DNA from 2 places in the Gallibacterium faecale genome. Region 1 is predicted to be linked to the other one. Evidence: riboswitches for the same ligand, from Rfam matches in the RefSeq annotation. Region 1 holds a riboswitch; the other holds the start of a gene.
The links. Region 1 has a riboswitch for thiamine pyrophosphate ahead of PF272_RS12420 (ABC transporter ATP-binding protein). Riboswitches for the same ligand answer to the same signal wherever they lie in the genome.
Positions count from the first base shown of each region.

Region 2: it holds a riboswitch for thiamine pyrophosphate, as region 1 does, so the genes downstream of both, thiB (thiamine ABC transporter substrate binding subunit) here and PF272_RS12420 (ABC transporter ATP-binding protein) in region 1, are expected to answer to the same signal.

Region 1 is NZ_JAQIBB010000123.1:21,549-37,679, forward strand. It holds gene PF272_RS12380 (type I restriction-modification system subunit M) at 1-69, opposite strand, end outside; gene PF272_RS12385 (NRAMP family divalent metal transporter) at 291-1,511, opposite strand; gene thiE (thiamine phosphate synthase) at 1,514-2,176, opposite strand; gene thiD (bifunctional hydroxymethylpyrimidine kinase/phosphomethylpyrimidine kinase) at 2,169-2,990, opposite strand; gene thiM (hydroxyethylthiazole kinase) at 2,992-3,795, opposite strand; gene PF272_RS12405 (ABC transporter substrate-binding protein) at 3,805-4,764, opposite strand; gene tenA (thiaminase II) at 4,785-5,438, opposite strand; gene PF272_RS12415 (ABC transporter permease) at 5,455-6,210, opposite strand; gene PF272_RS12420 (ABC transporter ATP-binding protein) at 6,214-6,942, opposite strand; TPP riboswitch at 7,031-7,122, opposite strand; gene PF272_RS12425 (homocysteine S-methyltransferase family protein) at 7,273-8,166, shown strand; gene PF272_RS12430 (basic amino acid/polyamine antiporter) at 8,177-9,595, shown strand; gene idnO (gluconate 5-dehydrogenase) at 9,650-10,414, opposite strand; gene idnD (L-idonate 5-dehydrogenase) at 10,417-11,439, opposite strand; gene PF272_RS12445 (LacI family DNA-binding transcriptional regulator) at 11,605-12,606, shown strand; gene PF272_RS12450 (shikimate 5-dehydrogenase) at 12,663-13,475, opposite strand; gene uvrD (DNA helicase II) at 13,656-15,824, shown strand; gene rpoH (RNA polymerase sigma factor RpoH) at 15,954-16,131, shown strand, end outside.
Region 2 is NZ_JAQIBB010000053.1:6,629-22,759, reverse strand. It holds gene PF272_RS05315 (hypothetical protein) at 1-537, shown strand, start outside; gene PF272_RS05310 (hypothetical protein) at 578-1,060, shown strand; gene brnQ (branched-chain amino acid transport system II carrier protein) at 1,535-2,839, shown strand; gene PF272_RS05300 (AEC family transporter) at 3,069-3,281, shown strand; gene PF272_RS05295 (AEC family transporter) at 3,428-4,024, shown strand; TPP riboswitch at 4,065-4,173, shown strand; gene thiB (thiamine ABC transporter substrate binding subunit) at 4,223-5,218, shown strand; gene thiP (thiamine/thiamine pyrophosphate ABC transporter permease) at 5,227-6,813, shown strand; gene thiQ (thiamine ABC transporter ATP-binding protein) at 6,806-7,468, shown strand; gene bioB (biotin synthase BioB) at 7,535-8,545, shown strand; gene fic (protein adenylyltransferase Fic) at 8,735-9,844, shown strand; gene PF272_RS05265 (DUF3037 domain-containing protein) at 9,952-10,767, opposite strand; gene PF272_RS05260 (HipA family kinase) at 10,764-11,504, opposite strand; gene PF272_RS05255 (O-antigen ligase family protein) at 11,530-12,828, opposite strand; gene infA (translation initiation factor IF-1) at 12,917-13,135, opposite strand; gene PF272_RS05245 (LPS O-antigen chain length determinant protein WzzB) at 13,430-14,563, shown strand; gene PF272_RS05240 (oligosaccharide flippase family protein) at 14,556-15,809, shown strand; gene wzy (O-antigen polysaccharide polymerase Wzy) at 15,810-16,131, shown strand, end outside.

The sequences.
Region 1 (16,131 bases):
ACCACGAACATCGTTAGCAATCTGCCAAATACGGCGTTGTAGTTCTGCTCTTTGTTGGCTGGCAGTCATTAATTTCTCCTATTTAATAATTTTTGCACTTATCTTAGAAACTATGGCGATAATTGTCATACTGTATCAGAAAGCTTGCAAATAGTACTGCTTTTTACCCAGTTTTCTTCTGTATCTATAACAATTTTTGCTTACAACACAAATCACAAGCCCACTGATTATAATCAACGAATACAAGTACAAATTAATAAATAGGATCAAAGAATATTTATATTTTTTATCTACCCACGATAAATAGTATAAAGAATCACCATCCCCACCAAATACCCCAATCCGAGCCAAGCTAAAACAAGTAACCAACGTTGTTGAGTATTTAACTGTTTTGCAAGACTAAGATTTAACCACGCAAAAACTGGTGCAGAGACAAAAGACACGGTCATCGCAAATGGAATCATCTTACCAATCGCGCCGCTGAAAAATTGGATCAAGATAAAACTCGCTAACGCAGCGACAATCATAAAATAACGTAATCCTTGTTCGCTATTTACGTCTGCTTGTTTACCAAAACGCAGTAATTGGATAGTTTGTTGATTACAACGAGAATAACCATCAACAGCGACTATTGTCGTGCCGTAAATACAGATGAAAGCCACTAACGCCATAAACCAGCGTGTCCACTCACCAATACTGATTGCATATATCTCAACAAATTGATGGATAAACTTTCCACCACTTAAAGGTTCTAACGGCTTGCCATATTGAACTAATGCCCCTAATGCCATAAACATTAATGCCAAGATAATCGTTACCACATAGCCCACATTAAAATCTCGATGATGAGATTGTTGATAATCAGGCGCTAATCGACTTTTTTGCACAACCCATAAAGAACTCGCAACACTTAATTCCATAGGAGCAGGCATCCATCCCATTAATGCAATTAAAAATGGAATTGCACTGATACTCCAAGCATTAGGTGCAATAAAATCTGTCGGTAATGGTGATGATTTTCCTTGTGCCAAAAATAAGGCAATAACGGTAATCACTGACAATACCAACATAATGGCTTTAGACACCTGATCTAAACGTTGATATTGACGATAAAACAGAATCAGTAAAAAACTTAGTAATACCACAATATTTAAAACATTGAGATTTACTTCGACTGGCAACAATAGTGCTAATAAGACGGCAGAAAGTAATGTACCACCCGCAACATTGACTACCGTTGCAAAGAGGTTAAACACTAAAAATAGCCACAGATAAGATTTCCCTTTACTGGCATATCCTTGTAATACACTCTGTTTTTTCTCTGCACTGTAATCAAAAGCAAAACGGAAAAACGGATATTTCAGTAGATTCACTAATACAATAAGCCCTGCCAACTGATACCCATAATATGCTCCAGCTTGGGTTGAAGCGATAATGTGCGAACCACCCACACAAGAACAAGCCATAATAATCCCTGGTCCATATTTCTGACCAAAGGCTGACAGCTGCATAACTAACCTCGCAAAATCGTCTGGATTGTTGTGGTGAGATCGGTTGCTTGCATAATGGTAGAAATCACAGCTACCCCATCAGCCCCTGCTTCACGTAAAGGATGAGCATGTTCTGCTTTAATTCCGCCAATCGCCACTAATGGTTTAGTAATCCCATACTCACGCAATCTTTGGATAAATTCAATCCCCACAGCTGGCGCCGCATCCGCTTTAGAAATAGTAGGAAAAATAGGTCCACAACCATAATAATCCACAAATGCTGACTGATTATGCTGTTGTGCCTGTTCCAACGTATTAACAGACAATCCAATCAACATTTTAGAAGAGAGTTGTTGCGCTAGCTGCACTACTGGGAAATCTTTCTGCCCCACATGAATACCATCTGCATTCAGTTTTTTGGCTAACACCACATCATTATTGATAATAAAAGGCACATTATATTGCTGACATAAGATTTGGCAGTCACGAGCAAGCCGCTCAATTTGTTCTGGATCTTGTAACGAAAAATCCCCTTTTTCTCGGAATTGATAACAAGTTATTCCTTGTTGTAAAGCGGCTTCTAACCGAGTTAATAAGGCAGATTGTGGGCTTTGTTTATATTCAGGTAAATGCCGACAATCTTGGGTTCCAGCCACTAAATAACAACGCAAAATTTCACTATTCATTATTTGCTCCTAATTGAGTATAAGCCCAATGATTGGTTGGACCATGACCATGCCCAATATTTAAAGGATGAGAAATTGCGGCAGTAACAAAGTCTTTAGCAATTTGACACGCCGCTGATACGGATTTTCCTTTCGCTAATTCCGCAGCTAAACAAGCTGAAAAGGTACAACCTGTCCCATGTGTTTGTTGTGTAGCAAAACGAGGACTTTCTAGCACAAAATTACCTTCTGCACTGAAAATCCAATCACGACACACATCACTACGAGAGTTATCTCGATGTCCACCTTTAATCACAACTGTCTTGGCTCCCAACTCTTGTAAGATCTTTGCTGCCTGAGCCACACTTTGCTCATCTGTAATCTGTACACCCGTTAGAGTTTCTGCTTCAGGTAAGTTTGGTGTAATTACATCTGCCAACGGCAGTAATAACTGACGCATCGCAGTAACTGCACTCTGTTCTAATAAGCTTGCGCCACCTTTTGCAATCATTACAGGATCTACTACTAAATTTTTTACTGCATAATGCCGTAATTGTTCCGCTACACACTCAATAATCTCCGCCGTACCCAACATACCAATTTTGACCGCATTAGGTGAAAAATCCTGATAAATCGCAGCAAGTTGTGACTTAATGGTCGAAGTTGGAATTAAATGAATATCACTCACCTCTAATGTATTTTGGGCAGTCACCGCAGTAACAACACTCATTCCAAACACCTCTCGCATTTGAAATGTTTTTAAATCGGCTTGAATACCGGCACCACCGCCACTATCAGATCCAGCAATGGTTAATGCTTGTGCTATTTGGCTCATTTTATCCTCCAATCACTTCAACTTTTGCATATTTAGTAACCTGCTGATCATCTATCTGGGCTAGGCTATCAAGTAATCCTAAATAAAACTGCCCATATTGATTAGGTTGTAAGGTCTTAGCCGCAATCTCACCCGCAATCGCATAGGCAGTACACGCTTGAGTTACTGCTTGAAATGGATTTTGTTGATCGACCGCCAAAAATGCCCCTAATACGGCACCAAGTAAACAGCCAGAACCGGTAATTTTGGGAAACATTGCAGTACCATTTGCAATTTTGGCAAGCTGCACCCCATCACTGATATAGTCAACTTCACCACTTACTGCCACCACACATTGATAACGTTGAGCCGCAGTCGTTGCAATTAAAGCAAGATCACCCTCACCACTCCCTGCATCAACGCCTTTTGCTTGCCAAGCAATTCCTGCCAGTTGTGCAATTTCACCCGCATTACCACGGATCGTGGTAAACTGAATATGTTGTAATAACTCAGCAACTACCTGCTTACGATAACCGGTTGCACCCACACCAACAGGATCAAGGATTACAGGAATACCTTGATGATTTGCTGCTTTGCCAGCCAATAACATCGACTTCACTTTCATTGCATCTAGGGTACCAATATTTAATACCAATGCTGACGTAAACTGTGCTAACTCTTCCATCTCCTGTTCTGCGTCCGCCATAATCGGAGAAGCCCCTAACGCCAATAAACCATTAGCAACATAATTGGCAACCACAATATTAGTAATATTGTGAATCAGTGGATTTGTTTGACGAATCTTTTCTAAATAAGTGTGTTGCATAAACTATCCTTACTCAACTTGTTGCGCCATATCATTTAATGTTGGTATCTGTTTGATTAACCCTTGTTGCTGCATAAATTTCGCCATCTGTTGATAACGATGTTGATCCAAAGCTCGAGGACTTAAACTTAGACGAGGCATAGTTTCCTGCCATGCGCGACGATTTAATTCATTATCTAATTCATTCGCTTTATAACTCACAAACGCTTGCCAAGCGTCTTGGTTATGGTTGATGAGATAAACGGTGGCTTGTTCTAATGCACTGATAAATGCTGAAATTTTGCTGCGATATTGAGGATCAGCTAACTGTTTTTTATTCGCTAACAAAATCAATTCATCATAAATTGGTACACCGTGTTCTTCTGGATAAAAGGCAACACCTTGCTGATGTTCAAGGGCAAGTTGATTCAACTCAAAGTTTCGGAAAGCGCCAATCACCGCATCTACTTGTCCACTAATCAAAGAAGGCGATAATGACCAATTCACATTAATCGGTTCGACATCTTTTAAGCTTAAACCAACCGATTTCAACATTGTGCCAAGTAAGGCTTCCTCAAACCCACTCACTGAATACCCTACTTTTTTGCCTTTTAGATCAGCTAAAGATTGGATACTACTCTGCTTTAATACCACCAAACTATTGAGCGGTGTAGCAATTAATGTTCCTACTCGCACTAGCGGTAACCCTTGATCAATATCCATAAGTAATTGTGGTTGATACCCTACTGCTAAATCGCTTTTTCCAGCAGCTACTAATTTTGCTGGTAATGAGGGATCTGCTGGTTCAACAATCTCAACCTCTAATCCATTTGCTTTAAAAAAGCCTTTTTGTTGTGCCACAATCAATGCAGCATGATCAGGATTAACAAACCAATCTAGTTGTAAAGTTAATTTTTGTAGCTTATCTGCTGCTGCATTTAGGTGAAATGCCAAGGCAACGAGCGCCGTTAAGAATAGTGATTTTTTCATCATATTGTCCTTTATTGTGTTTATGAAAGATCTAAGCCCATCTGCCAAAACGCAATTTCCATTCGAGTGGCAGTAGTAAAAATGTGTTGGATTTTTTGTAATTGTGTTGCTGAAACTGATTCACAAAGTTGATCCAGAAAACGACTGGCTGCTTGTGCCACGTTCTGAAACTCATCACAAGCATAAGTGTCAATCCAGGATTGGTAGGGATTATTGGCTGGACTCATTTTATTTTGTGCAATATGTTGCCCAATTTGAGCATAGCCTAAAATACAAGGTGCAATGGCTGCATATAGTTCCGCTAATGTTCCTTGTGCGCCACAATCGAGTACATAACGAGAATAAGCGATACACGCAGCTGACTCTGGTGTTTGTTGTAACTCTTCTAAACTCACGTGCCATTCTTCACAATACGCAATATGTGTCTTTACCTCTGTTAAAATCGCTTGTAAATCATGGCTAATCGCTGTTAATGCAGAAAAGTTATCGCATTTATACATAGCCAACGCTAAAGCACGGCTGTAATGCAACAAATAATGGTAATCTTGTTTAAGATAATGTTGAAAACATGGTTTAGCTAATGTTCCTGTTGCCAGTTGTTGCACAAAACGATGTTCAACATAATCTTGCCAATAAGGTGCGGCATTTTGTATTAGTTGCTGGGTAATCGACATAATTTCCTCACAATAATTAACGTAATTGGTTTGCCCAAGGGAGAAAGTAACGCAACAATTTGTCGGTTAAGAAAAAGAACAGTAATGTGATAAACATCAACACAAACAACGCTGCAAACATTAAATCCACCTGCATTCGAGCATTGGCGTGTAACATTAAATAGCCCAAACCTTGATTAGAACCTACCCATTCGCCAATCACGGCACCAATCGGTGCTATGGTGACGGCAATTCGTAATCCAGATGCTAATGAAGGTAATGCCGCCGGCAAACGTACTCGCCATAAAATTTGTAATGGCGTGGCACTCATGGTTTTACTGAGTTCTAACCAGGTTGTTGGCGTATTGCGTAAACCGTCATAACAAGCTGCTGTCACTGGAAAATAAATAATCAAAATCGTCATTGCGATTTTTGAAGCCATTCCGTAACCAAACCAAAGCACTAATAAAGGGGCAATCGCAAATACTGGAATCGCTTGAGAAACAATTAATAAAGGTAATAACAAAGAGGAAAGCCAATTAGACAAGGAGAGCAATAAAGCGGAAAGTAACCCTAATAAAAAACCTAAGCAAAGCCCTAATAAAATTTCCAATAAAGTCACTTGAATATGTGCCAATAGTAAGGCAGTTTTTGATTGCAGTTGATCCAATACATCAATTGGTTTGGGTAACATATAGTGGGGTAAATCAAAAACAACCACTGTGGCTTGCCATAACAACAAAAGTGAACAGGACAATAAAAGCGATTTAATCAAAGAAGAAAAATGCTGCATTTATCATTCTCCTTGCTGTAATTGGCATAATAAGTGTTGATGTAATTGCCAAAATTCTGCTTGTTCTGGAGAACGTATTGTTGGCGTAATTGGCGGCGTTAATACCACTTGTCCTGACTGCTTTTGCAACACAAAAATCTGATCACAAAGCATTAATGCTTCTTGCGGATCATGGGTAATCAATAGTACCGTTTTGTTTGCTAATAATTGACGGGATAAGGTTTGCAGTTGTAATCGAGTCACTACATCTAACGCTGAAAAAGGCTCATCCATTAATACAATTTCGGCTGACTGCATTAATGTTCTCGCTAAGGCAACTCGTTGGCGTTGCCCTCCAGAAAGCTGATAACACGCCTTATCTCGATATTCCAACATATTGACTGCTTGCAGCAGTGTTTCCGCTTGTGCATAACTGGCTTTATTTTTGCGTCCCTGTAAATGCTGGATTAATTGCACATTCTCAATCACCGATAACCAAGGAAACAACCCATCATTTTGTGCCATAAAAGCAACTTGTTGTGTTTGTTTGTCTGTCTGTTGAAAAACAATTTCACCTGATTGAATTGAATCTTGCTCTAAACCAGCAATCACACGCAATAAGGTAGATTTACCTACCCCAGAACGCCCTAAAATTGCTGTCCAGTCGCCTTGCTTCAAACAAAAATTAAAATCAACAAACAACGCTTTCTTATCAAAAGCGAGGTTTAAGTGGCGAATTTGCACTGCGTTCATCGCTAGATCCACAATTAACAACGATCTAGATTACACACAAAGAAAATAGAATGGGTAAGAAAAATAGAAATAAATGAAGATATTTGAACTGTTTGCATAATTAGTTTCCTACGTCAGTGTTAACTGTATCAGGTTCACGGGTATTATCTCAGCTGCTCAGCAGCACCCCGACTAACGCTGTTTAATGTACAAGGAAACTTTAGAAAATACAACTTAAAATAGAGGAAAAACAGAATATAACTTTAGATTATATCTAATCAATTTAATTTACTTGTAATCTCTAATACCTATGCTAATTTAGCAGCCTTTTTGATTTTTTAGGAACAATTTATGCAATCTTTAATAATTCTTGATGGCGGTATGGGTCGTGAATTGCATCGCCGTAATGCACCTTTTCGTCAACCAGAATGGTCTGCCTTAGCGTTAATGGAAACACCAGATATTGTCCGTGATGTTCATGTAGACTATATCAACGCTGGTGCTAATGTGATTACAACCAATAGCTATGCGGTTGTGCCTTTCCATATTGGAGAACGTTTTTATCAACAAGGTGAACAACTTGCCGCTCGGGCAGGAAAAATAGCACAACAAGCCGTACAACAAAGTGGCAAATCTGTATTAATCGCTGGCTCATTACCACCTCTATTTGGCTCTTATCATCCCGATCTATTTAATCCAGAACAGGCAGAAACGCTTGCGAAGCCATTAATTCAAGGGTTATCTCCCTATGTTGATATTTGGTTAGCCGAAACACAAAGCAGCATTATTGAAATGCAGACTTGGCGCAAATTATTAGGCGATGATCCTCGTCCATTCTGGAGCTCTTTTACTTTAGATGATTCCGCTATGCAAACCGAACCTAAATTACGTTCTGGAGAATTAGTTGTAGATGCAGTAAAACAAGCCTTAGCATTAAAAGCGACCACGATTTCGTTTAATTGTAGCCAAATTGAAGTTATGGAAGCTGCATTACGCCAAGCAAAAACAGTTATCGATCAACAACCATACCCAGTTAATCTTGGTGTTTATGCCAACGCCTTTGAGCCACAACCAGAAGAGATGCAAGCGGCTAACGAAGCGATTGATGAAATTCGTCAAGATAGTACCCCAGAAAACTATCTATTTTGGGCTAAGAAATGGCGGGCTATTGGCGCTAATGTCATTGGTGGTTGTTGTGGTATTGGTCCTGAACATATTGCACAACTTGCCCAACACTTACGTTAATGGAGATAGTATGACAACAGCAAAAATCGGACTTTCTGCATTAACTGCATTAGTGATTAGTTCTATGATCGGTTCTGGTATTTTCAGCTTACCGCAAAATATGGCTGCTGTTGCAGGTTCCCAAGCCTTATTAATTGGTTGGCTAATTACTGGTGTGGGTATTATTTTCTTAGGCCTTTCATTTGCTTGTTTAGCGTCTTTACGTCCTGAATTAGATGGTGGTGTCTATGGCTATGCTCGAGCAGGATTCGGCGAATTAATGGGTTTTCTCTCTGCTTGGGGATACTGGCTTTGTACCACGATTGGAATTGTTGGTTATCTCGTGGTTGCCTTTGAAGCATTAGGTACATTTACTGATCAGTCTGACATTCTTATTTTTGGTAAAGGTAATACTTTATGGTCATTTATTGGTGCTTCTTGTATCGCTTGGTTAGTCTATGCTTTAGTCGCCAAAGGAATTAAAGAAGCTGCTGGTGTGAATTTAATTGCAACTATCGTTAAGGTTTTTCCATTACTGCTCTTTATTGGATTAGCCATTTACTTCTTTGACAGCCAACGTTTTTTTGCTGATTGGCAAGGACAAGGCATCATCACTGATGACCAACAACCTGCTACCTTAATTGATCAAGTTAAGAATACGATGTTAATTACCTTATGGGTTTTTACAGGTATTGAAGGTGCAGCCGTTTTATCTAAACACGCGCAACGAAGAAGTGATATCGGTCGAGCAACAGTTATCGGTGTCGTGATTACCCTATTAATGTATGTCGCAATTACGTTACTTTCTCAAGGTATCTTACCTCGTGCAGAAATCGCAGAAATGCCGAATCCATCAATGGCAGGCATCCTTACTTCAATGGTGGGTAATTGGGGAAAAGTGCTAATCACCTTTTGTTTAATTGTTTCTGTTTTATCCTCTTATTTAAGTTGGACATTATATGCTACTGAAATCCCACATTTAGGGGCTAAAAATGGTGTCTTTCCGCCTTCATTTACTAAACTAAATCAACATAATGTGCCTCACTTTTCCCTACTATTTACAACACTCACCGTACAACTCTGTTTATTTTTAGTTTGGAAAACGGGAAACAGCTACGAAACACTTCTGCTAATTTCCACCTCAATGATATTAATCCCTTATCTATTGGTCGGTGGCTTCTTATTAAAATATGCACTACAACACAACCTTCATTGGCGCTATAAACTTGTTGGAGGTATCGCTACTCTCTACGCGACATGGATTGTTTACGCTGCTGGAATTGAATACTTACTACTCTCTGTTCTCCTTTATTTACCAGGCGTATTACTATTTTTATATTCACAACGCAAATTCTCAGGTAAATGGCAATTACGAGGGTATGAAAAGATAGTATTGTTACTATTAATCATCCTAGCTATCCCAGCATTTTTGCAACAAATTGCGTTCTAACTACAAAAATGTCACTTCATTTAGATAGTGACATTTTTATAGATAAAATAACCCTTAGACCGCTGCTAACATACCACCATCAACAAACAACAGATGGCCATTGACAAAATCAGAGGCTTTTGAAGAAAGAAATACTGCTGCGCCAATTAATTCATCAGGATCCCCCCAACGATTAGCAGGTGTTCTTTGGCATAACCATTGAGTGAATTGCTGGTTTTCGACTAATGCTTTTGTCATTTCAGTCTTAAAATAACCAGGGGCAATACCATTTACTTGGATGTTGTATCGCGCTAGTTCGACACACGCGCCTCGTGTAATCATTTTTACTGCACCTTTAGAGGCGGCATACGGTGTAATCGTATCTCGACCTAATTCACTCTGCATCGAGCCAATATTGATAATCTTCCCAGCTTTACGCTCAACCATATATTTCCCTACCGCTTGAATCATTAAAAACACGGCTTTTTGGTTAGTGTTAATCACACTATCCCAATCTTGTTCAGGGAATTCTAGAATTGGATGGCGGCGTTGAATTCCAGCATTGTTGATTAAAATATCAATAGGACCAATTTGCTGCTCTATCATTGCAATGCTCTTTTCAATTTCTGCTTTATTCGTCACATCAAAAGGCACTGCATGAGCTTTAAAGCCTTTTTCCTTTAAGGTATTTGCCGCTGTTATTGCCCGTTCCGCATTTGTTCCATTAATAATAATTTCTGCGCCATACTCCGCTAAGCCTGTCGCCAATAAAAATCCAATCCCTCTTGTTGATCCTGTGATTAGCGTTCTTTTTCCTTTTAAATCAAAAAGATCTTTCATAGTTATTCCCCAAATGTTAATTGCACTTTAATCGCTTTACTTTTATCCCCTGCTGTTTGTAATGCTTCTTCTGCATCTTTATATGAAAATTCGTGAGATAACAGTGGTAATGGATTGATTAAACCTTGCTCTAACCAACGTACCGCCACTTCAAATTCGTTGGTAAACCGGAAAGCTCCACGATAAGTCAATTCTTTCGCTAAAAACTTAGTTACTGGGATTGGTGCATCACCTTTTGCCATACCAATTTGTACAATCGTTCCTGTTGCTTTTGTTGCATCAATGGCAAAATGAATTGCACTTATTGCTCCTGAAGCTTCAAAGCTCACATCAAAATAACCTTTATCTGCAAAATATTCGTCATGATTATCTAACGGATTAATCGCTGAAGTTGCTCCCATTTTTATTGCACTTTCACGGCAAGATTCTTGAATATCAGAAGAGACAATTTCAATCGCTCCAGCTTGTTTACAAGCTGCAACAACTAAAGAGCCGATAGGGCCTGCTCCTGAAACTAATACTCGTTTACCTACAAGCGATCCCGCTTGATTAACAGCATGAATTGCAACCGCTAAAGGTTCTGCAAAAACCATTACTTTGCTTGGTATTTCATTGTTATATGGAATAACTTGATCATCTCTCACTACTACATACTCAGAAAAACCACCATCCACATGAGGATTTAGCATTGCACTACCAAAAAAACGCATATTTAGACATTGATTTGATTTACCACTTAAACAGTACTTACATTGTAAACATGGCTTACTTGGATTAACTGCAACCGTTTGTTTATTTTCAGGTAAAATACCAACAACTTCATGTCCTAGAATCATTGGGTGCTGTAAACTGAAATTACCAATTCCACCATGATTATAATAATGAATATCTGAACCACATATACCGCCACGTACAATTTTCACAATAATATCATTGTTATATATAGGTTTTATCTCTGTTGTAGTAACCTGAATTTGATGTGCACCAGACACTTTTATACATTTTGATTGAAGATGTTGCGTCATTTTTTACCTCTCTTTATAATTTAATGCAACCGTTTGCATTAAAGTAGTGTTTTTAAATTTAACTTTCAATCATAATTTGTTCAAACTGTGATCAATTTCAAAAAAAGAATAAATTCAGATAGAATACGAGCGATTATGATCTCTTTTACATGACACTATTTTTATATGAGAAAACGCACCACTATTGATGATATTGCGAAAGCTTTGGGTATCAATAAATCTACTGTTTCTAGGGCAATGAATAACCCTTCCCTCGTATCCACAGAAATGCGAGAAAAAATTGAAAGAATGTGCAGGAAAATGAACTATATTCCTAATAGTATTGCCAAATCCTTAGCCTCTTCTTCCACCAATTCCATTGTGTTATTAATTCCTTCTTTTAGTAATGATGTATTTAAAGAAGTGATTGATGGCGTAAAAGAGATTTGTGATCAATACAATTACAACTTATTAATCAGTGATTTTTCTTATACTCCCCTTGAAGAGCAACGCATTATTGAGAAATATCTACAACAAAATGTTGATGGGTTTATTCTTACCGAAACTTTTCATACGCAAAAAACCAAAGATCTATTACAGATGGCTAATATTCCTGCTGTGGAGTTAATGAATATTTATGAAAACCCTAATTTTTTAGCCAATATTGGTATTAACCAATATGCCGCAGCAGAATATCTCATTAAATTTTTAATTGAAGAAAAACAACGTAAACATATCGCACTCTGTTCTTCTTGGTTAGATAGTCGGGCGTTATTAAGAAAAATGGCGTGGGAAGATGTTTTAGCCCATTATCAACTTTCACTTGATCGCCACTTCACCTTAAAAGAGAGAACCTCTTTTGTGAGTGGTGCTGAAGCATTAATTGAAATTCTTTATCAATGGCCAGACACCGATGCAATTTTCTTTGTTAATGATGATATTGCGGCAGGTGCCATTATGGAATGTTCGCGCCGAGGAATTAAAGTTGGCAAAGATTTAGATATTGTTGGTTTTAATGATCTTGATTTTGCAAAAGTTCTTAACCCAAGTTTAACCACAATTTCCACACCTCGTTTTGAAATTGGTAAATTAGGTGCACAAACTTTGATCCAATTTTTATCTGGGCAAACACCAGAACATCAAACGATTGAATTACCGTTTAAATTTATGCGTCGTCAAAGTGCTTAATTTTTTGATTATTAGAAACTAAGGTAGAACCTATTTCAGTTCTACCCCTACTTTGATTAGCGATTTTCTCGTGCAAATGCCGCAGCTTCTGCAATCAGATCTTCATCAGGACGAATCCCAGTATAAAGTTCAAATTGTTCTACTGCTTGCAATACTGCCACTTCTGCACCAGAAATAATTTGTTTACCTTGTTGGCGTGCTAACTGAACAAATGGTGTTTCTACAGGTAAAGCCACCACATCAAACGCTACTTGTGCTTGTTCAATAAAACTTTCAGCGAAAGGCAAACTAAACTCTTCTTTTCCACCTTTCATCCCAATTGGGGTCACATTCACTAAAATATCTGCTGCTTTTTCTAAGGTTGAAACATAAGTATAACCGTATAAATTTGCTAAATAACACCCTGTTTCGCTGTTACGCGCATATACAACAACATGCTCAAATCCACTATTTTTAAACGCTGCGACTACCGCTTTCGCCATTCCGCCACTGCCATGCACAATTACAGAACTCTTCTTATCTAATTGATATTTCTCAATTAATTTTACAATAGCAATATAATCTGTATTGTATGCTTTCAAATACCCGTCTGTATTCACAATCGTATTCACCGATTCAATCGCTTTGGCTGATGTCGAAATTTCATCTAAAAATGGCATACAGCTCTCTTTAAACGGCATAGATACCGCACAACCACGAATACCTAAAGCACGCACACCTTTGACTGCATGTTCTATATCTTGGGTGGTAAATGCCTTATAAATAAAATTTAAGCCTAATTTTTGGTACAAATAGTTATGAAAACGTGTACCAAAATTACCTGGTCGTCCTGCCAAAGAAATACACAATGTTGTATCTTTATTAATCATCTGATTATCCTTATTACTCGTTTATACCTAAATACGCACGCTATTATTTTAGGATAAAAATTTTAACACTACTCGCTTCACTAATATGATTATTTATCCAGCACTTCACCAGATTTACTGCTTATTAATGCTATAATTCGACAAAACACCAATAAATACGCGAATCACAAGGATTTTTTCATGGATTTTTCAGAAATATTAGATGGTTTAAATGATCGTCAGCGTGAAGCTGTGGCTGCACCCTTAGGCAATTATTTAGTGCTTGCTGGTGCAGGAAGCGGGAAAACACGTGTTTTGACTTATCGTATTGCTTGGTTAATCGGTGTAGAAAACATAAGCCAAAACTCAATTATGGCGGTAACCTTTACCAATAAAGCTGCTGCAGAAATGCGACATCGTATTGAATCGTTATTAAAGGATCAATTACAACCTCCCTTTGGTATGTGGGTAGGCACATTCCATAGCCTGGCACACCGTTTATTACGCCGTCATGCCCTCGACGCGGGTTTACCACAAGATTTCCAAATCCTTGATTCTGAAGATCAATTACGTTTAATTAAACGCTTAATTAAATCTTATAGTATTGATGAAGGTTTATACCCACCAAAACAGGCGTGTTGGTTTATCAATAACAAAAAAGACTTAGGTCTCCGACCAGAGCAAATTGAGGCTAAAGACACAGAATCCCGTAAGTGGGTAGAAATTTATAAAATTTACCAAGATGCGTGTGATCGTGCAGGATTGGTCGATTTTGCCGAATTATTACTACGTACTTATGAATTATGGTTGAAAAAACCTTTGATTTTGCAACGTTATCAACAACGTTTCCAACATATTTTGGTCGATGAATTCCAAGATACCAATAATATCCAATATGCGTGGGTGAAATTATTAGCAGGAAAAACCGGTAAAGTAATGATTGTCGGCGATGATGATCAATCTATCTATGGTTGGCGTGGTGCACAAATTGAAAATATTCACCGTTTCCTAGCCGATTATCAGGCCCAAACTATCCGCTTAGAACAAAACTACCGCTCAACTGAAAATATTTTGCAATCAGCTAACGTACTAATTGCAAATAACGAGGAGCGCTTAGGTAAAAATCTATGGACTGAGGGAAATAAAGGCGAACCAGTTGGCATTTATCAAGCCTTTAATGAATTAGATGAAGCTCGTTTTGTTACATCCCAAATTAAACAATGGGTTGATGAGGGTGGCAGTTACGATCAATGTGCCATTTTATATCGCAGCAACCGTCAATCTCGGGTGTTAGAAGAAGCCCTCTTACAAGCAGGTTTACCTTATCGAATTTATGGTGGTTTACGCTTTTTTGAACGCCAAGAAATAAAAGATGCATTAGGATACCTACGTTTAATTGCCAATCGACAAGATGATGTGGCATTTGAACGCGTTATCAATACCCCAACACGAGGAATTGGTGATCGTACCGTCGAAATACTACGCCAAATCGCACGTCAAAATACGATTACTCTTTGGCAGGCAGCCCATTTAGCTATCGAGGAGAAATTAGTACAAGGTCGCGCCTCGTCCGCCCTGTTGCGTTTTATTGAATTAATTAATGCCTTAACCTCTGATACGGAACAGATGTCATTGGCAGAACAAACAGAATTTGTGATTAAACATTCTGGCTTACATGAGATGTATAAGAATGAAAAAGGCGAAAAAGGTGAAGTTCGTTTAGAAAACTTAGAAGAGTTAGTGTTCGCAACTAGAGATTTCCAAAAACCTGATGAAGCAGAAGAGATGAGTGATTTACTGGCATTTCTTACTCACGCCTCTCTTGAAGCAGGTGAAGGACAAGCTGCACCGCATCAAGCCTGTATTGATTTAATGACATTACATTCATCAAAAGGCTTAGAGTTTGATCGTGTCTTTATTGTTGGTATGGAAGAAGGGCTGTTCCCAAGTGGTGTATCAGCTAATGAAATCGGCGGATTAGAAGAAGAACGCCGTCTAGCTTATGTTGGCATCACCCGTGCAAAGAAAAAATTAACCCTCTGTTATGCTGAACAACGTCGTATTTATTCTCAAGAAGAAAAACGTATAGTTTCTCGTTTTATCAATGAGTTACCTAAAGAAAATATTCAAGAGATCCGTTTACGTGGTACAGTAACAAGAGCAATCAATCGCGAAGCTGTTGGTTCAACAAAACCTTTATTAGCAAATCAAGATTGGAAGTTAGGTCAAAAGGTAAAACACGCTAAGTTTGGTTATGGTACGGTGATCAATGTAGAAGGAAGCGATCAAAATGTTCGCCTACAAATTGCATTCCAAAATCAAGGCGTTAAATGGTTGATCGCTAAACTCGCTAACTTAGAAAAATTGTGATCTTTTGCGATCCATATGAAACTTTTTGCATTATAATATGTCCAAGCACCCGTTCCAGAAATACGGTTTTTTACATTAAATAGTAACTGTGTTATAACTGTAACGAATTTTTTAATTAAGAAGGTAATAATGACAAAAGAAATGCAAAGCATGATGCTTGTTCCACAAGGTAGTTTAGAAGCTTATATCCGCGCAGCAAACGAATATCCGATGCTGACCGCAGAAGAAGAAAAGGAGCTTGCAGAACGTTTGTATTACCATCAAGATGTTGATGCAGCTAAAAAATTAGTTTTATCTCACTTACGTT
Region 2 (16,131 bases), on a different contig from region 1:
TTTACAGGTAAATGGTTTATTTTAACCATTTTATTAGGAGGAGCTTGGGCTTTGATATTTAAATTTCTTTTTTTAGATGGAAATTTATCTAAAGAAGTTTTAGTGGAAATACAACGCTATAGTTTGATAATTATGAGTGTGTTGTTTTCTTTGTTTTATTTTATTTTTATCTGGAAGAAGTGTGGTTTCTTAGATTTTTTTGTTAAAAGAATTCATTATGATAATAAGGTAAAGTATTTTTTTATATTTGTGTCTTTAGCAGTATTTTTATCTATCCTTTCATACTCTGTAATCTATGATATAGAAGAGTTATATAATACTGTGAAAGAAGGAGTAACAAGATCAGAAAGATTGAGTAATTTAACATTTTCTTTGACTTTTCCTGGTATATGGTATTTTACACATCTAAATTTACTTTTTACATGGCTTATTGCTGATTCATTAATTTTGGCTATGTTAATAGTTAGATACTTTTTTGATAAAAAGTATCGAGAAAGATATAAAATATTATTAGATAATATTGTTAAAGAAAACTAAAGTTTGAATAGAATATAAACTACTTGATCAGGTGATTTGTATGCTATTATCTAAAATGAATAAAGAAAATAGACGACTTTCTAATAAGTTTCTTTTGTTAACAGTTTTATTAGGGGGAATCTGGTCAGTAATTTTTAATCTAATTTTTGTGAATAGGGAAATTAGTAAAGATGTTCTAATTGAAATTTATCGTTATAGTTTAATTACTATAGATACATTTTTTCTTTTTTTATATCTTTTTATTGTTTGGAAAAAATTTGGTCTTTTTACTTATTTTGTAAAAAGAGTTAATTATAACAGTAAAATAAAATTTTTTTTATTTTCGTTATTTGGCTTTTTATTATTATCTATTATTTTCTTTGGTTTAGCATTATACAATTTGGATGAGATTTTTTATAATGTAGAAAATAGTGAAGGAATAACAAGAAGAGAGGTGATGAATAAAGCAATATTTTCTTTTAGTCTGTTTGGAGTATGGTATTTATCTTCTATGACTTTATTTTTTTACATATCTTCTTTCTGACGCAGCAATTATATTTTGTTTAATAGTGAGATATTTTTTCGATAAAAATTATAGAGAAAGATATAAGTACGAACTTAATAAACTTGAACAAGAGATTGGTGACATAAATCAGAGAGAGCTTTAAATTATAAAAATATCTAAACAGAATATTCAGAAGATAGCAATCACGAAAAGGTTTCTCAAGATCCTGATTATGTAAGAAGAGAATGTTATCTATCTTATCTGTGGTTTGAACAACTTTTTACAAAAAAGAGGTTTTTGCCTAATCTTTGAACAAATCTAAATTGTTAGTAATAAGGCTAGCGTAGAATAAAAAATGAAAGGGATCTAATAATCACTAAAAATAACGAGAAATATTAGATTTCATCTAATTTAATCGGGAAAAAACGTAAAAAGTAGCATTTTTTTCTTCTAATTAGCTCTTAATCTAGATAAACTTTCCGCCCTTAAAAATATTACAGTGTAGGAAAAATAATGTTATCAAGAAAAGACATTTTGATTTTAGGCATGATGATTTTTTCACTGTTTCTTGGAGCGGGAAATATTATCTTTCCACCAATGGAAGGATATCATGCGGGTACAAATTGGTTATGGGCTGCGTTAGGTTTTATTCTTACTGGTGTATTTATGCCATTTATCACTTTGATTGTGGTAACTGTACGTGGTCGAGGGGAAGCTTTATCAACTGACTTACCACCTTGGGTAGGGGTAACGTTCTGGTCGATTTTATATCTAATTATTGGTTCAACGTTTGCTATGCCGCGTGTAACTAACGTGGCATATGAAATGGCGTGGTTGCCATTGAATATTTATAGCGGTGAATATTCACATATTATCTTTGCTGTAATTTTCAATTTAATTGGTATGGGATTTATGTTGAAGCGTAGCTCAATGATCTCAACCATTGGAAAATTTATGGCACCAATTTTACTGGTGTTATTAATCATTGTTGGAATTGGGGTAATTTATAATCCAATTTCTGCTATTGTCGCCCCATCAAGTAATTATGCGGAAGGTTCTGCATTAGTAACTGGTATGATTGGCGGTTATCAAACAATGGATGTGTTATCTGCAATGGCATTTGGCGGAATTGTTGCTCGTGCTTTTGCTGTCAACAAGGTGACCGAGGGTAAAACGATTGTTCGTTATACTTTAGCAGCTGGGGCAACATCTGTGATCTTATTAAGTGGATTGTATCTTTGCTTGTTCTATTTAGGGGCAACAGGTGATATGGTTGCAGTCACTTCAACTAATGGTGGGCAAATCTTCTCTCGTTATATCAATGCGTTGTTTGGTGCGCCGGGATTATGGATTATGAGTGGTATTGTGATGTTAGCGAATTTAACCACATTAGTCGGTGTAACCAGTGCGTGTGCGGATTATTTTTCACGTTTCTATCACCGCTTAAATTACCCGTTCTTTGTGATTTTATTTACTATTGCAACCATTATTATTTCAGAAACTGGATTAGATACCTTATTAAGAGTCACAATTCCAGCATTATTACTGATCTATCCAGTTGCTATTATGTTGGTAGTATTACAGTTGTTACGTAAGAAATTGCCAGTAATCAGCTGGAGTTATAACGCGACTATCGCTTTAACTACGCTGTTTAGTTTATGTGATAGCTTAAAAAATATGGGAATTTTACCAGAAAGTGTTGAAACGATTTTAAAACGCTTCCCATTCTATCAAGAAGGCTTAACTTGGTTGATTCCTGTGTTAGTGATGTTAATCCTGACAATTATTGTTGGGAAATTAAGCGGTAAAAAAGCGTAATGATAATAAAGACGACCTAAAGTAATTTAGGTTGTGAGTGATTTAAGATAATAATTATTTAACTAATCGTTATTTTCCAATTCAAGCTGCATTTCGATAGTGATAACATAAGTAACTATCTAAGTTAAGAGATGCAGCTTTTATCTTCTTTCTATCTATCTCTTTTCTTTTTTTTTAAAATTTTTCTAGCATATTAATTTTAACAATGTATTAACAAGGAAATATCATAATGGATGGCTTCCTTAGTTCTATTTCATTCTCGGTTAGTGTTACCTTACCCAATATCTTGATGTTATTTTTGGGGATCTATTTACGCCGTATCGGTATGATTAATGATCAATTTTGCCAACAAGGTTCAAAGTTGGTTTTTAATATTACTTTGCCAGCATTATTGTTTTTAAGTATTGTGCAACACCCAACAGATTATGGCGCTCAATTATAAATTATTGTGGCAGGGTATGTTGGCTGTTTAATTACGTTTCTTTTAGCAGAGTTGTTTGCGGCTCGTTATGTGGCGGATATACGAGAAAGAGGGACTTTTGTTCAAGGTGTTTTCCGAGGTAACACAGGGATTATTGGTCTATCATTATGTGCGAATGCCTATGGTACAGAGGGAATTGCTTCCGCTTCGGTTTATACTGCATTGATTACATCCTCTATAATATTTTAGCTGTAATTACCTTAAGCCGTTCACTTTCAACAACAGGCAAACCAAGTGTATTACATATTGCGAAACAAATTGCGAAGAATCCATTAATTTTGTCTATCGTTGTGGCATTAATTATCAGCAAGTTTGGCTTTTCAATTCCAAACTCATTAATGAGTACAGGCGATTATTTATCGCGAATGACGCTACCTCTAGCGTTACTTTGTACTGGCGCTAGCTTAGATTTTAAAGGCTTAGATCCCTCATCAAAATTAGCTTTTCAGTCCAGTATCGGACGTATTTTAATTGCGCCTTTTATTCTGGTGATTGTCGCTCGTCTATTTGGGCTAACAGGTATTGGTTTAGGTGTAATCTTCTTAATGTCAGCAACGCCAGTTGCAGCAGCAAGTTATCCAATGGTACGCAGTATGGGCGGTAATGCGAAAACAGCGGCGAATATTATTGGGATTACAACATTGGGTTCTATTGTTAGTTCAGCGATTGGTATTGTGATTCTTAAACAATTAAATTGGATGTAATTTTTATTGTGTAATCCATACTGATCTCGTATAGTAATGCCCGTTCTCAACGGGGTGCACCATTAAGCATAATAATTATGGAGCTGAGATAATACCCGTCGAACCTGAACTGATTAGTCGCAGCGGAGGGATTTGAGAAGCATCAAGCTATTCAAAATCCTGTTCATTGCAGTTATGTTATGGAATAGGAAACCAATTATGTTAAAAAAAGTTATCTTTGCCAGTGCTTTAACTGTAAGCACTGTTTCATTTGCCGCACCAACTACCTTAAATGTTTATACCTACGATTCTTTCTCTTCTGAATGGGGACCAGGTCCAAAGTTAGAACAACTTTTTGAAAAACAATGCCAATGTGATCTGAAATTTGTTGCTTTTGATAGTAGTGTCACTATGTTTAATCGCTTACGTTTAGAAGGGAAGAACAGTAAAGCGGATATTGCATTAGGTCTAGACCAAAGTTTATTAGAAGCGGCAGAACAATCTAAATTATTTGCAGCGACTTCAGTAGATACGTCTAGTTTAAAACTCCCGATGCAGTGGACAAGTAATACCTATATTCCGTATGACTTTGGTAGCTATGCTTTTATTTATGACAAAACAAAATTAACAACACCACCAACAACGTTAAAAGAGTTAGTCGAAAGAAAAGATTTACGGGTGATTTATCAAGATCCACGTACCAGTTCCGTAGGGCGTGGCTTATTGCTTTGGATGAATCAAGTGTATCCACAAGATCAAGTCGCTCAAGCTTGGCAGCAACTTGCTCAGCATACTGTAACTGTGGGGAAAGGTTGGAGTGATACATACGGCGCTTTCTTAAAAGGGGAAGGAGATTTGGTATTGAGTTATCGTACTTCACCTTTATACCATCTATTAAATGAACAAAATGATCATTATGCTGCAACAGTATTTAGTGAAGGAAACATCTTACAAATTGAAGTGGCGGCCAAATTAAAAGCAAGTAAACAGGCGAAATTGGCGGATCAATTCCTACAATTCTTAATTAGTCCGGAAGCACAAAAAATTATTAGCCAAAGTAATGTGATGTTTGCAGTAACTGATTCGCCGATTGAGTCTCATTATGATCAATTACGCCAACAACTATTATCTGAAAAAACGATTGATACTTCGAAAATAACACACCAACAAACGAAAGCTTGGCTAGAGACTTGGCAAAATGCTTTATCTAAATAATGAAGTTCGTGCGTTGGCTTAGGCAATCTTCCTACCTATTATCGGGATTTAGTGTTTTATGTGTGCTTGCTGCCATTTATGGCGGCAGCCTTTGGCAATTATTGCAACAAAATGCTTTATCTCAATGGGTAGGTTTATTGACCAATGAATATTTACACCAAGTCATCTATTTTAGTTTTTATCAGGCAGGGTTATCTGCATTTTTATCGGTTATTTTAGGATTACTTGTTGCTAGAGCCTTATTTTACTTGGAGTTTTCTGGCAAAAATATTCTACTAAAAATCTTTTCACTCACTTATGTGTTACCTGCATTAGTAGCAGTATTTGGCATTTTAGGAATTTATGGGTTTAATGGTTGGATTAACCAAGTTTTACGCCTGTTTCAATTACAATTACCTGATATTTATGGCTTAACAGGAATTCTATTAGCTCATTTATTTTTTAATATTCCGTTAAGTGCTAAGGTATTACATCAACGTTTACAACAACTTTCTCCTGCCCAATTTAAACTGGCCGCACAATTAAATCTACGTGGCTGGCATTTTTTCCGTTGGGTAGAGTTACCTTTTTTACGCCCAATCTGTTTCAGTTTATTTGGCTTAATCTTTTTGCTCTGTTTTACCAGTTTTACAATCGTGTTAACGCTAGGTGGTGGACCAAAATATACCACCTTAGAAGTGGCGATTTATCAAGCAATTACCTTTGATTTTGAGATTGAAACTGCGGCGTTATTAGCTATTTTGCAGTTTGTATTCTGTTTTTTGTTATTTACGATTAATAGCCGTTTTGCTCGTTATCAACAGATGGGGAATGTCAGTGAACAACAATGGCGAGTGCCGTTATCTCGCTGGCAGCGCCTGTGGCATGGATTAGTGCTACTGATAGCGGCGTTATTTATTGTTAGTCCATTATTAGAAACCTTGATAGCTGGATTAAACGCTCGTCAATTCTGGCAGCAATTACTGCAAGCTGAATTATGGCAAGCGATCATGTTTTCGCTGTTATTAGCTCCTACTGCGGCGACATTTTGTATTATGTTAGCAGTGGCTTTATTACTAACGACTCGGCAGCTTTATTGGCGAGGGCAACAAACAACTAGCCAACTCTTATTAAACATAGGCACGATTATTCTGGCGATACCAACATTAGTGTTAGCAACGGGATTATTTTTATTGTTAGGGCAAATTGATGCCAATATTGTGGTGTTATTTTTATTAGTGGCATTATGTAATGCATTTGTGGCGATGCCTTTTGCTTTACAGCTATTAACGCCAGCGTTTTATCATAATATGACCAACTATCACCGCCTTTGTTTATCACTGAATCTTCGCGGTTGGCAACGTTGGCGAATTGTCGAAAAAGCAACTTTGTTAAAACCTTTACGCGCTGCGTTTGCATTAGCTGCAGCGATTTCTTTGGGAGATTTTACGGCTATTGCGTTATTTGGTAGTGATAGCTTTACCTCTTTGCCATTATTACTGTATCGGCAGTTAGGGCATTATCAAAGTGATGGTGCGGCTGTGACGGCAATGGTGCTGTTATTGTTTTATTTCTTTATTTTCTTATTTACGGAACAGAATAAACAAAATGATTAAGCTGAAACAGGTGCAATATGCATATCCACCGATGACAATGATGTTTGATTTAACGCTGCAAGCAGGGGAGAAAGCGGCGGTTATTGGTGCGAGCGGTGCAGGAAAATCTACCTTATTGAACCTTATTGCGGGTTTTGAACAAGTGAATCAAGGTGAAATTTGGTTACAGGGTGAAAATCATACTTATAGCGAACCACATCAACGCCCTGTATCTATGCTGTTTCAAGATCATAATTTGTTCAATCATCTGACCGTAGCAGAGAATATTGCATTAGGGTTAAAAACGAGTTTGTCGTTAAACATTGCCGAACAGCAACAGGTTAAGCGAGCGGCACAGCAAGTTGGATTACAAACTTATTTAGATCGTTTACCAGAAACATTATCTGGTGGACAAAAGCAGCGTGTTGCATTAGCTCGGACTTTATTACGTAACCGACCGATTTTATTATTAGATGAACCATTTTCTGCACTAGACCCAGAATTACGCCAAGAGATGTTGGTATTAGTAGAACGAATCTGTAATGAGAAAAATCTTTGTTTACTCTTGGTAACTCACCAATTAAGTGAAGTTATTCATATTATGGATCGGGTAATTCGGATTGATAATGGTACGATCTCTGAAAATTATTTGGTAGATCGGGAAAACAGTCGCTAGAATATGGCACTTTGTTAGCAGAGTTGAACTTTGCGATTACTTAGGATAATAACAAAAGGATACGTTATGACAACAACGACAATTCAAATGCCTTCTATTACACCACACCCAACAGTGGAATATTGGTCAGTATGTAAAGTAGAAGCATTATTTGAAACGCCTTTCCTTGATTTAGTTTATCGTGCAGCACAAGTCCATCGTGAGAATTTTAATCCACAAGCAATTCAACTTTCGACATTAATGTCGATTAAGACGGGAGGATGCCCAGAAGATTGTGGTTATTGTCCTCAGTCAGCGCGCTATCAAACAGGTGTGCAAAATGAACAATTATTAGATATTGACGATATTGTAGCTAAAGCAAAAATTGCGAAAGAGCGCGGTGCAGGGCGTTTCTGTATGGGAGCAGCATGGCGTGGTCCAAAACCAAAAGATATTGAAAAAGTATCAGCGATTATTAAAGCAGTAAAAGAGCTTGGCTTAGAAACCTGCGGAACATTCGGCTTGTTACAAGATGGTATGGCGGAACAATTAAAGGAAGCTGGGCTAGATTATTACAATCACAATATTGATACAGCACCAGAGCATTATCATGATGTGATTACGACTCGCCGTTTTGAAGATCGCATCAGTACCTTAGGCAAAGTACGCCAAGCAGGATTAAAAGTGTGCTGTGGTGGTATTGTCGGGATGAATGAAACTCGTAAAGAGCGAGCTGGGTTAATTGCGAGCCTAGCAAATTTAGATCCACAACCAGAATCTGTTCCAATCAACCAATTAGTGAAAGTAGAAGGTACACCAATGATGGAAGCGGATGAGCTTGATTGGACAGAGTTTGTACGTACCATTGCAGTAGCACGAATTACGATGCCACGCAGTTATGTACGCCTTTCTGCAGGACGTCATAAAATGCCAGAAGCGATGCAAGCAATGTGTTTTATGGCAGGAGCAAACTCGATCTTCTATGGTGATAAATTATTGGTAACAGGTAATAATGAAGAAGACCATGACCAAATGTTAATGGCTAAATTGGATTTGGTTCCAGAAACCTTAGAAAATAGAAAAGAAACTGAAAATTAATATATCTTTATCTAATTAAATAAGATAAATGATTTTATCACACCCTTATATTTGGTATATAAGGGTGTTTTTTATACTCAATATTATGCATATGTTTAAAAAAATGGAATTTTTAACTATGTTTTGTTGATATGTTTATGGGATAAACATATACATAAAAATATGTTTAAAAAAATGGAAATTTTAAAGATGAGAAATTGGGATCCTGAAATTGCTCATAATTCATTACCTGAGTTACCGCCGTTACAAGAGCTAGAAACAAAAGAAATTTTAAAACAAACAATCCTAGCACGAGCAGCTTTAGCTGAATTAAAACAAGCAGCAGAATTGATACCGAATCAAGCGATGTTAATCAATACAATTCCAATTATGGAAGCTAGAGCGAGTAGTGAGATTGAGAATATCATGACAACGATCGATAAATTATTTCAGTCATTGCAAATAGAAAGTAATAGTGTTGATCCAGCAACAAAAGAAGCGCTTCAATATCGCACGGCGCTATTTGCAGGATACAACGATCTAGAACGACTTCCTCTTTGTACAAAAACAGCCGTACTGGTATGCAGTGAGATTAAAGGAATAGAAATGGATATTCGTAAGGTAAGTGGTACAGCAATTCGTAATGGAACAACAGGTGAAACAATTTATACACCACCAGTGGGCGAACAACTTATTCGTGACAAGTTAGCGAATTGGGAACGATTTATTCATCAAAATGAGGAGTTAGATCCTTTAATTATTTTGGCTGTAGCCCATTATCAATTTGAAGCAATACATCCATTTACAGATGGTAATGGTAGAACAGGCAGGATATTAAATAGTCTATTTTTAATTGATAAAGGTCTGCTAAGCTTACCAATTCTGTATTTAAGTCGATATATTATTAAAAATAAAAATGACTATTATCGTTTATTGTTATCTGTTACGGCAGAACAAAATTGGCAAGATTGGATTATCTATATTTTGAAAGGAATTGAAGATACAGCGAGTTGGACAGTAAAAAAAATTGAAGCAATTCGCTCTTTACTAGAAGAAACAAAGGATTATATGCAAGATAAATTGCCACAAATTTATCAACGAGAATTAGTCGATCTCTTATTTGAACAACCTTACACGCGAATTCAAAATTTAGAAAATGCAGGTATTGCTAAACGACAAACTGCTTCAAAATATTTAAAAGAATTATGTGATATTGGAATATTAGAGGAAGTACCAATAGGTCGGGATAAATTATTTATTCATGTGAAGTTAATGGAATTATTGAGAGGAGAGAGTAATAGATATACTTCATATGTATAGGATGGGTATTGAGAGGTAACATGAGGAATTTTTAGTAGAAGCAAACTAAAATGGACTTGGTCCTCATTTATTCAGAATAAAGAAAAACCGCCGGATTGGCGGTTAGATTAGATATTCTTGGCAAACTCTAATAAAGTATTTTGTTCGTTCCAATCTATATGTTGGATTTTAAAGTTATCAAAAGTCTTTTTTATGGTATTAAGGATATTTATTTTATTAGCTGTATCAGCAGTATCTAAAGCAAAAAGAATATTTTCTTTTTTCAATAACCCCTCTTCATTTGCCCGATTAATTTTAGATACCCAATTATCACAATACTCAATCATACTTGGACTTTCAATCTGATCAAATGCTAGTGGTTTAACTGCTTTCAGAATTTCTTGCCCATTTTCCTCTTTTAGTGCAAGAGGTAAAGTGAATTTAGCTAATTCACCTCTTACAGTATGTTGTCTATAATTGGAAAGAACTACATCATCCTCAGCTTTAAAAAGTTCCTTAAAATGTTTAACCATAATAGTTTCTTGATTTTCAGGTTTTACTCCAGCTAAATGAATATATTTAGTATATAAATCATTAAAATAAGCTTGAGGATCATCGACTAAACCTATGGCAGCATTACTATATTGTACAATTCCTTCTTTAACATCGATATAGTGATGGAAAAATGTTGCCATCTCTTGAGGAGTACAATTAAATACTTGAGAAGTAATGTATTGTAATTCCTCATTTATGGTATCTCTTATATTATTAAAGATGCTACTACGATAAAAAAAATTATTTACTCGCTTATCGTTTTTAGCGACAAGTTGATAAGTAAGTTTGCGTTTTTCAGGTTCACACATCAATAAACCAACATTGACGAATTCGCCTGTCTCAATGTAAGGTTTGAACTTCACAAAACTATATAAAATTGGTTGTTTCATTCGATGTTGTCCCAGTAATTTTCTTGAGTTATTCGGTTTAAGATAGTTTTTATCTGATTGATATAACTATTTATTTTATCAAATTCTGCTTCGTCCAATGGATACCAGTCATTAGGGATGAGTTCATAAATATGATCAAAGTTCTTCAATATGTCAATGGCTTTTTGATGGAATATTTGTTGATCAATCCAATCTAATTTCCATTCTCTATTTTGGGGAGCAAAGAGATGTTCATCAAATGTAGCATTTTCATCAAAAGCAAGGTTATGATCTATCACGAATATTTTTTGTTGATCTTCATCAAAAAGTAAGTTGATATTACCGGTTCCTTTTGAAGATGCAGTTCTGTCTGAGTTTAAAATCCAACGATCGAACATATAAAGCAATTTTTGTAAGTCTTCAGGAAAATAACTAAAATTTTTCGCTTGAATAGTTTTAGCTATTTTGGCATGTTCGATATATTTTGAAGCAAAAGCATAACCAGTTGGAAGATCTGAACGCCAATCAGGGAGGCTATATTCATTTATTTCTTTAGAGATTTCAACAAAGCAGAAGTCTGGGCATGGTAAACCCATTTGAATAGCCAATGCTGAACCAACAGTTTCAGCTAGTAGCTGTGGCATAGACATCATTGCCTTTGTTTTAACAATAAACCATTGATCATTATCTGCTCGACAAATAAAGGGACGTGTCATTCCCATATTAGTTCTTTCTCGAATGAAAGAAATTTTGGTCATCTATATTATCTCTTCTTCTATTTATTCAATAAAAATTTATTTCCTGGCGTTTATTATAAATCTTCTGTTGTTTTTTATTTTCCAACAACATTGCATAAAACAAGACAGTTAAAAAGAAATAAAACATAGTTCCTGAATTATGTCCAAGGAATACTTGTGTCAATCCATAAGACATAACTGATGTTATATGGATAATACCAAGTAGAGCTAATGTTTTTGTTTCAATATTATTTTGATTTTCTCGATAAGATTTAAAAAATTTCCAAAGAGGTAATAAAAAAATACCAAGTAATGATAAAAAACCTAAAATACCACGTTCAACAAAATCATTTATATATTGATTGTGCACATGGGATAAAGCCAATGATCCAATTTTGACTAGCCCTTGCTTGTCTTGCTCTTGTCGATTAATTCTAGCTCCTTCGTAACCCCATCCAAAAAAAGGTCTCTCTTTAATAGCAAATATTCCTGATTTCCAAAGTTCTAATCTAGGAGTAACAGAACCATCATTAACATATTTATCTTGATAGAAATTTTGTATCTGCGTATATATGACTTCTATACGTGAAGTAATGGAATGATTTTTGGCTATTATGCTTGATAAAGCGATAGTAATGATAACTAAAAAAACTAAAATAAATTTTCTAGAAAGAATATTACGATTTATATAAATAAGAGTAAGAAGGATAAATGGCATTAATAGCCAACCTCCCCGAGATAAACTTAGAAAACTGCCTATCATTCCACAAATTGTGCCTATAAGATTCAAAATAGCTAAAGGAATTAGTCGTTTTTGGCAACAATAAAAGAACAACCCTGCACTAAACATACCTAGTGACATGGACATATCACCATGTTGAATAGCCATTTGGAATGATGAATGTAATGCTCTCTCATAATGCAAAATGGAAACTTGATAGTATGCCATTGCAGCAGAAGCGATACCTCCTATAGGTATAACATATAACAATAACGAAAATTTTAGAGGGAAAAATTGTAATAAAAAAAATATAAATAAGAAGAATAGACTTCTACTTGGATTATCAAGAATTCTAGGAGAATCTTGATGAGTAATAACATCTAAAACATAAATAAGAAAATACAATCCAAAAGATATAAAAAATGCAATACACAGTTTTTGAGGAAGTAAGATGTTTTTATTTTTACAGGAATAGACAATAAATAATAGAAAACCAAAAATAGCTAAAATAATACCTGTGCTATAGGCTTTAGGTATAACAACTAGAGTAATAAAAAAATAAGCAATAATGATGTTGAAAAGAGTTGAGAAATATTTATGAGATGATATAGGAGCAATTTGCATGGTCGAAATTTCCAGAAGAATTAGAACGGAATCATCTATGTTCTTTATCCCTTATTCTAATAGGTAAGGAAATAAGGGATAAAGATTATTAACGACTACGGAAAACAATACGACCTTTACTTAAATCGTAAGGCGTCATTTCCACAGTAACTTTATCACCAGTTAAAATACGAATATAGTTTTTTCTCATTTTACCTGAGATATGTGCAGTGACTACGTGTCCATTTTCTAATTCGACACGAAACATTGTGTTTGGCAAGGTTTCTAAAATGGTGCCTTGCATTTCAATACTATCTTCTTTTGCCATGTTTCCTCTAAAAAATTACAACAATAATAAATCAATCAAACGAAAAGCTACCTAAGGTAGTTATATAAAACTGTGTGATTATACATGGTTCTGTCTGTACCGAAAAGCGGAAAATATAAATCAATTTAAGATTATTGATTAATAAAGAAATTTTATCCTATGATGCATATATCTTTAGAATAACTATTTCTTGATCTAATAGAGATTTTATTATGAGACAGGTAGTTACAAAAACTAAAATATCTTCTAAAATGAACAGAATTTTTTTGAGTTGAGTAGCAAGAGTATTCAAATATGGAACAGCAAAAAGTACAAAATTATAAAGATGATGAAATAGATTTGATTGAGTTAGTATCACTTTTATGGAAGAAGAAGCTAACTATTCTAATTATAACAACTATATGTGTATTGATTGCTGCTGGTTATGCTTTTACGGCGAAAGAGCGTTGGACTTCTAAAGCAGTGGTTTTAACGCCAACAACCATCTCATTAGAAAAATATCTCAATATTAGAAGGGAATATCAGCGTATTTTAGGAGGAAACCTAGATACCCATGTTATCGCTAACAATTTATTTTCTAAGTTTAATGAGCAATTATACTCTTTAGATAATAGAGAGAACTTTTTCTCAACTGCAAAAGTGTATCAATATGAAGTGACTAAGATTACTGATGAGAAAACTAAAAAAGAAATTTTGAATGATCTTGTTACTAAAGATATTGTAGTGTCTAAACCTGATCTGAAAAAAGATCCAGATACTATAGGGTTAAGTATCAGTTTTTCAGCTCAAACACCCAATTTAGCTCAAACAACTTTAAAGCAATTTATCAAATCAATTAGCCAACAAGCTTTTGCTTTCAATTTAGCCTCCTTTTTAATTGAATATAATGAGACTATTTCAAACTTAAAGTTTGAAAAAGATAAAATTGAGCGTAATTTAAAAGTACAAAAGCAATTGAGATTAGAAAATTTAGGAAAAGCATTAGAAATAGCAAAAGAGGCAAATATTAAGAATTTTTCTCGAGAGGTGAATGATACTTCAGATTTAAGTATCCTAGCTTTAGCTCGATCAGATACAACAATATCTCTTTCCGATGATTCCCGGCTAGGTGATAACACCTATCTGTTTATGTTAGGTGAAAAATATTTAAAAGCACAGCTAGATATAACTAATCAAACAAAAATTATTTACCCTCCTAGATATTATGAAATTCAAACTCAATTAGATCAATTAGAACAGTTAGCTCAAAAACTTAAGAATATAAAAGAAGATGCTTTTACTTATTTATCATCTCCTGATTATCCTGTGGTTAAAGATAGGCCAAATAGGATTATCATTCTTATAATTGGATTGTGTTTGGGATTAGTAGTTAGTATTTGTATAATCATAATGACGAAAATTTTAAATAGATATAAGAAAAATGATTAAAATATACTTATCCTATAAGAAACAATTAAATAACTTTATATATTTAAGTATAGTATATGGCATAAATATATTACTTCCATTAATATTATTCCCGTTTTTATTATCTTCTTTAGGAAAGGAAATTTATGGTGAAGTTATTTATGCTCAAACAATAGCTTCCTATTTCTTGGTTTTTACTAATTTTGGGTTTAATATATCTAGTACTAAAGCTATTAGTTTACATAGAGAAAATAAAGAAAGAGTTAATTTAATATTCTCATCAACAATTTATAGTAAATTATTATTTTTTTTTCTATCTTTATTTATTCTAGTACTATTTGGTACATTCTTTAATTTGAAGGGAGATAAATTATTACTCTATGCATTATCTCTTCTTATTTGTTTTTCTGATGCTCTATTACCTATATGGTATTTTCAAGCAATAGAAAAAATGAAGTATATAACAGTAGCTAATCTTCTTTCACGATTAAGTGGAGCAATATGTATCCTCATATTTGTAAGAGATAAAAGTGACTATTTATTAGTCCCGTGCCTATATTTTTTGGGGAATTTTTTAGGTGCAATAATATCCTTATATATTGTTTTTATTAAAGAGAAAGTATGTTTAACACCTCTTTTAATAAGCGAAATATTTAAAAGAGTAAAAGAAGGTTATCTTTTTTTATTTTCAGATTTTTCTGCTATCTTAAAAGATAAAGGAAACATAACAATTATAGGTGCATTTTTAGGAATGTCTTATGTTGTTTATTATGATTTAGCTGAAAAGATTGTATGGGCTTTTAGATCAATTCTATATAATTTAAATATAGCTTTCTTTCCTTATATTGTTAAAATAAAAAATAGGATTATAACTAAGAAAATTATTTGGTTTGCATTTATATGTAGTCTTATTTGCTATAGCTTACTATGTGTTTTTTCTAATGAAATTATATATTTATTATCTAGAAATACAGAAATGTTTTTTATTAATTCATTTATTTATATTCAAGGGATTTATTTGTTACTGGCAACTCTAAGCTCTTGCGTAGGACAATTTATAATGATAACACATAATTTAGAAAGATATTTTTTTAAAAGCTTATTGATTTCTTCATTGTCTTATTTTTTGTTCGTTTTTTTATTATATATTTTTAACTTTTTTTCAATAGAATCATTAGTATTAATATATAATGGTAGTATATTTGTAGAATTGATATATAGATTATATATATGTAGGCGAAAAAAACTAATACAATGGGTGTTCTAAATGAGAGTATATAAGCTTTTACATATAAATATTATATCTTTATCTTTTTTATTATTTATATTTTTTGTTCAAGGTATAGAAAACGAAATCTCTATATTTATCCTTGAAGGAGTTTTATGCTTATTTTATTTTTATGGGATAATTTGGGGAATATTATATATTAAAAAATATCCATTAGCTCTTATTATGATAAGTTTATTTGGAGTATTTATCTATTCTCGTTTTATTTTAGATTTTTTTGATTTATTACCCTATGATATTAAACTGCAGACAAGATTTATTGGAAACTATTTTTCGGAAGGAACCATAAAACAAACATTAA